One region of the Mesorhizobium sp. CAU 1741 genome, then DNA from elsewhere that is predicted to be linked to it. Evidence: riboswitches for the same ligand, from Rfam matches in the RefSeq annotation. Region 1 holds a riboswitch; the other holds the start of a gene.

Region 1 (3,032 bases):
GAAGAAGACATGGGCCACCAGGATGCCGGACAGGCCGTATATGCCTTGCCATCGTTGGCCGGTCATCGCGCCGAGCGGATCGGCGAACAGGCCGGCCCGTCCAAGCAGTGCCAGGATGCCGAGCGCTGCGACGATTGCCGGCAGGGCCAACGGCAGTGCGAACAGCCGAAGCATCAAGCCACGGCCGGGAAATGACGGATGCCGTGCCAGCGCGCGTGCAACCAGCATGGCCGGAACCACCGACAGCAATGTCGAGAGCGCCGCCTGCCAAAGCGTGAACCGCACGATGCGGAAGAGATAGGCGTTGAATGCGGAGGCCGCGCCTGACCAGTCGAGAAGCGCTTCGGAGACGAGACCGGCGAAGGCTCCGCCGATCAGGAGACCGACCGCCGCGAGGCTGATCGTGCCGGCAAGGATGCGGCGATCGGTCATGGTCGAAAATTACCGGCTCATGACCGCGAGCCACTCGTCGACCCATGCCTGGCGGTTTTCAGCTATCTCTTCCGGGTCGAAGGCGAGAGTCTCGGCCGGTTGCACGAGATCGTCGAAGGCCGCGTTCAATGGCTTCGACGTTTCTCCGGCCGGAAACATCCAGTTGGTCTCGGGAATCGCGTCCTGGAAGCCGGGTCCGGTCATGAATTCGAGAAATTGCGCGGCGAGTGGGTTCTCGGCCCCCTTGGTCGTGATGCCGGCAACCTCGACCTGGAGGTAATGGCCTTCTTCGAACGCGGCGGCCCTGTATCGGTCGGTGTCTTCCGCAATTACGTGATAGGCGGGGGAGGTGGTGTAGGACAGCACCATCGGCGCTTCTCCACTCGTGAAGAGCCCGTATGCCTCGCTCCATCCCGGGGTGACCGTCAGCACGCGCTGGCTGAGCTTTTCCCAGGCCTCGGGTGCTTCGTCGCCGTAAACGGACTTCACCCACAACAGCAGGCCGAGGCCGGGCGTCGAGGTGCGAGGGTCCTGGATGACGATCTTCTCTTCCGGGTCGCCATCGACCAGTTGCTTGAGGCTTGCCGGCGGGGTGTCGATCGTTTCGGTGTCATAGACGAAGGCGAAATAGCCGTAATCGAACGGTACGAAGGTGTCGTCGTCCCACCCGCCGGGTACGTCCACCTTGTCGAGTGAGAGGCCATGCGGGGCGAACAGGCCCGTCTCCTTTGCCTCGTGAGTGAGATTGGTGTCGAGGCCGAGAACGATGTCCGCCTCGGTTCCCGTGCCCTCCAGTTTCAGCCGATTGAGCAGCGCGACGCCATCAGCGACGGAAACGAAGTCGATGTCGCAGCCGCACTCGGTCTCGAAGGCCTTTTCAACCACCGGTCCGGGTCCCCAGTCGGCGGTAAAGCTCTCATAGGTGTAGACGGTGAGCTTCTCTTGCGCCGCGGCAGGCAGCGCCAGAAAGGCCACGGTCAGGGCAGAAATCGATGTCAGCAATGTGCGCATTAGGCGCCTCCTTGGTTCGTGTTCAAGGGAAATCAGGCGCCTGGATTGCAGCGTCTAATCCCTCCGCCGGTATGAGCCGGATCAGGTTCAGCGGGTTGGCAAGGGTGACCCCTTTTGCCTCTCAGCCGGTGGGCGGCAAAACCGCACCCGGCACCCCGTTAGAGCAATTCGACACATAGGGCGGGTTTGGAGCGTGCGCAAGCGCTTTCGCTTGCTGCCCGATGCATGATAGAGGCGGGGCCAATGACCCGCTTTGCCATCCTTCTCGGGGGCGACCTCGTCGCAACCCCCCGGCTCACGCGCCAGCTCGAAGGCCTGCGGGTCATCGCGGCCGATTCCGGCATTCGGCACGCGGATGCCTTGGGCGTGACACCTGAGCTGTGGACCGGCGACTTCGATTCCGTCGACGACTCCATGCGCACCACCCACCGCGACGTCCCGGTCGAAGCCTTCCCCCCGGAGAAGGACCAGACCGATGGCGAGATCGCCATCGATGCCGCGCTTTCGCGTGGCGCCACCGACCTCCTGCTTGTCGGCGCCTTTGGCGGCGCGCGGGCCGATCATGCCTTCCTGCATCAAGCCGCCGCGTTGAGACTTGCGGAAGGCGGAACGCCATGCCTGCTGACGAGCGGCAGCCAGGAGGGCGTGCCGCTGTTGCCGGGAAGCCGATCGTTCGATTACGCCTCCGGCACCGTCTTCAGCATATTGGCGTTCTCCGACCTTGTCGGGCTGACGCTGTCCGGCGCCAAATGGCCGCTCACAGATCGCGCCGTTTCCTTCGGCTCGTCGCTCACCTTGTCCAACGAAGTTGCTGGCGACCTCACCGTGCGGCTCTCTTCCGGCCGTGCGATGCTGATTGCCCATCCCGTCTCCTATTTCCGCATGTGACCATGGCACCTCCACTTCTTTCCCTCGACGGCATCAAACTGACCTTCGGCGGCACACCGCTGCTCGACGGGGCGGAGCTGTCCGCCTCGGCGGGGGACAAGATCGCACTCGTCGGTCGCAATGGCTCTGGCAAGTCGACGTTGCTCAAGATCGCCGCCGGCATGGTCGAGGCGCAGGACGGCGAGATTTTCCGCCAGCCATCGGCGACAGTGCGCTACCTGCCGCAGGAGCCCGATACGGAGGGCTTTGCAACCGTTCGCGCCTATGTCGAGGCGGGGCTCGGCCCCGCGGACGATCCCTACCGTGCCACCTATCTGATCGAGAGCCTCGGCCTGAGCGGAGACGAAGACCCGAAGACGCTGTCGGGTGGCGAGGCGCGCCGGGCAGCGCTTGCGCGGGTGATGGCGCCAGAGCCCGACGTGCTGCTGCTCGACGAGCCGACCAACCATCTCGACCTCTCGGTCATCGAATGGCTGGAAGGCGAGCTGCAGCGCACCAAATCGGCGCTGATCATGATCTCGCACGATCGCAGGTTCCTCGAGCGCGTCTCTCGGGCGACGGTATGGCTGGACCGCGGCGTCACCCGGCGGCTTGAGAAAGGCTTCGCGCATTTCGAGGAATGGCGAGACCAGATACTCGAGGAAGAAGAGAAGGAGCAGCACAAGCTCGGTCGCCAGATCGTGCGCGAGGAGCACTGGCTG
Region 2 (3,032 bases), on a different contig from region 1:
GTAGACCTTGCGGCCCTCGGCGCGAAAGCGTTCCGCAACCTTCTCCATCTCGCCCTGCATGTCGGCGCCGCCCGTCCGCTTCTCGGTCGTGGCGCCATGCAGATGGTCGAGCAGCACGTTGCCGTTGGTGTTGTAGTTGGCATCGTTGGAGCCGGTCCGATCTTCCAGCAGGAGGTGACATGCGAGCCCGAGCTTTGCGGCGAAGGCGGCCGTCTGGCGCGCATGGTTCGACTGGGTGGCGCCTTGCGTAATCACCATGTCGGCGCCCTGCTGCATGGCCTCGGCCATCAGGAATTCGAGCTTGCGGGTCTTGTTGCCGCCTGTCGACAGCCCGGTGCAGTCGTCCCGCTTGATCCAGATTTCCGGACCTCCGAGTTCAGCCGACAAGCGGTCGAGACGCTCCAGCGGAGTGGGCAGGTGGGCCAGGAAGACACGGGGGTAGCGGGAGAGGTGCATGGCTGTCTCCAATCAGAAAAGTTGCATGGAGCGACATATCCAATACGATGCCTCCAGCATCAAGGTCGAAATTTTTGAAACAAGATGCATACCATGCAAGTTAAGGAAATCTGCTGTGCGGCTCGAATGGCTGGAAGACATCCTCGCGGTGGCCGAGACAGGCTCGTTCGGAGAAGCCGCGCAGCGTCGCGGGCTGACGGCGTCGGCGTTTTCGAGGCGTGTCCAGAACATCGAAGAGCATGTCGGCATCGAACTTTTCGATCGCTCCCGCAAGCCGGTGGAGCTTCGCCGCGCGACGGCTGAACATCGCGACGCCATCGAGGGCATCGCGGAACGATTGCGGCAGCTCGTGCTCGATCTCCGCTCGGGCGAACGGGCCTCCGCCAACCGCATCGTCATCGTCAGCCAGCATGCGCTGACGACCGCGATCGCGCCCGGCATCATCGATGAAATACAGTCCCGCAATGACGGGATATTCCTGAGGCTCCGCTCCGCAAACCTCGACGATTGCTTCGCCCAATTGCTGGCCAGGGAGGCTGACGTCGCCATCGTTTACCGGCTGCCTGGAACCGAACATCCCGTTCGTGCGGACTTTGTCGAGGTCGCCGCGATCAGCTCCGATACGCTCGTGCCGGTGATCGGGGCAGGGCACCACGATCGAGTGCTCGACCTCATGAGGCAGGGCCGATTGCCCTATGTCGCCTATCCAGGGGACGTCTTCATGGGACAGGTGATGGAACGTCAGATATTGGCGCGTCTGCGGCCGACGGTCGAGCTTATGGCCAAGGTTGAGACGTCGCTCACCCTTGCGGCGCTCGAATTGGCCGCGGTCGGGGTTGCGGTTGCCTGGGTGCCCCGTTCGCTGGCGCGTGATCGCCTCGACGACGGCAGGCTGGTGGATCTGTCGCGCACGATACCACATTGCGAGCTGGAGGTGACGGCAGTGCGTGCGCTTGGCGCCGCGTCCGCCACCGAGCAGCTCCTTTGGGACCAGTTGACCCGATCGCGGTGACGCCACCGATTTGCGCGTGACAATGCCTTCCCGCTTTGCAACACTACCCGGATGAGAGACAGGGGCGCTCGCCGACAGGCGGGCTGAGAAGCACCCTTCGAACCTGAACCGGATAATGCCGGCGGAGGGAGTCGCTTGGGTCGGCCGCTTGAGTTGCTCGTACCCTTCCGTCTTCTGCTCCGCTGGAAAGGAGCAAGATGACGGACGACCTTTCCCCCGGAACCATGTTGACGGCGATGCGGCGCGAGACGCCGCTCGTCCACTGCATCACCAATTTCGTCGCGATGAACGTTGCGGCCAACGTGCTGCTGGCGGCGGGCGCCTCCCCGGCGATGATCCACGCCGAGGCCGAGGCGGGGGAATTCGCGGCGATCGCCGGCGCGCTGACGATCAATATCGGAACGCTGTCGCCGGTATGGCTTCAAGGCATGCACGCCGCCGTGGACGGCGCGCGGCAGGCCGGGCGCCCATGGGTGCTCGACCCGGTCGCCCACCACGCCACGGCGTACCGCCGCAAGGCGGCATTGGACCTGCTCGGCCTGTCGCCAAACATCGTGCGCGGCAACGCCTCCGAGATCATCGCGCTGTCGGGCGCCACGGGCCACGGGCGCGGCGTCGACAGCCGCGACACGGTCACGGCCGCCGAGGATGCGGCCCGGTCCATCGCCCGCATGCACGGCGCGGTGGTCGCGGTCACCGGCGCGGTGGATTTCGTCACCGATGGCGAGCGCGCCTACCGCGTCGAGGGTGGCTCGCCCTTTATGCCGCAAGTCACGGCGCTGGGCTGCTCGCTCACCTGCCTTGTCGGCGCCTTCGCCGCCGCATTTCCGCGCAACCCTCTCGAGGCGACGACGGCGGCTCTGGCACACTTTGCCGTCGCCGGTGAAAAGGCCGCCAGGGATGCGGCGGGGCCGGGCTCGTTCGGGTGGCGCTTCCTCGACGCGCTCGCAGCCGTCGACGGTGATGCGCTCGACGCCGGCTCGCGGGTCGCAGCAGCATGAGACCCCGGTTCGACCTCTCCTTCTATCTCGTGCTCGATCCCGCGCTATGCGGCGACCTTGGTATGGTCGAGACAGCGCGCCAGGCGGCGACGGCCGGAGCGACCATGATCCAGTTGCGCGACAAGCAGGCCGACACGGCGCGACTTGTCGAGACCGGGCGTGCATTGAAGCAGGCACTGGCGGGCACAGACGCGCTGCTCGTGGTCAACGACGACGCGGACGCGGCAGTTGCGATCGGGGCCGATGGCCTGCATATCGGCCAGGGCGATCTCGATGTGGCTCTCGCGCGTGCCCGCACAGGGCCCGACATGATCCTCGGCGTCACGGTGGAGACGGCCGCCCTGGCCGCCGCGCTCGATACGGCCATCGTGGACTATGCCGGTATCGGGCCGGTCTTCGCGACGCCCACCAAGCCGGACCACAAACCGCCGATCGGTTTCGACGGGCTGGCGCGAATGGTGGAGGCCTGTCCCGTTCCGGCAGTCGCCATCGGCGGCCTGAAAGCCCGTCATGCGAACGACGTCTTCAAGGCCGGTGCCAGGGGTCTGGCCGTGGTTTCGGCG

The links. Region 1 has a riboswitch for thiamine pyrophosphate ahead of thiB (thiamine ABC transporter substrate binding subunit). Riboswitches for the same ligand answer to the same signal wherever they lie in the genome.
Region 2: another riboswitch for thiamine pyrophosphate. It lies ahead of thiM (hydroxyethylthiazole kinase); the one in region 1 lies ahead of thiB (thiamine ABC transporter substrate binding subunit).

What each region holds. Positions count from the first base shown of each region.
Region 1 is NZ_JBDOQP010000007.1:59,223-62,254, forward strand. Features, by position in the region: gene thiP (thiamine/thiamine pyrophosphate ABC transporter permease) at 1-432, opposite strand, end outside; gene thiB (thiamine ABC transporter substrate binding subunit) at 442-1,443, opposite strand; TPP riboswitch at 1,485-1,611, opposite strand; gene AAFN84_RS22685 (thiamine diphosphokinase) at 1,687-2,331, shown strand; gene AAFN84_RS22690 (ABC-F family ATP-binding cassette domain-containing protein) at 2,334-3,032, shown strand, end outside.
Region 2 is NZ_JBDOQP010000005.1:306,716-309,747, reverse strand. Features, by position in the region: gene AAFN84_RS20430 (D-cysteine desulfhydrase) at 1-456, opposite strand, end outside; gene AAFN84_RS20425 (LysR family transcriptional regulator) at 572-1,468, shown strand; TPP riboswitch at 1,519-1,615, shown strand; gene thiM (hydroxyethylthiazole kinase) at 1,666-2,469, shown strand; gene thiE (thiamine phosphate synthase) at 2,466-3,032, shown strand, end outside.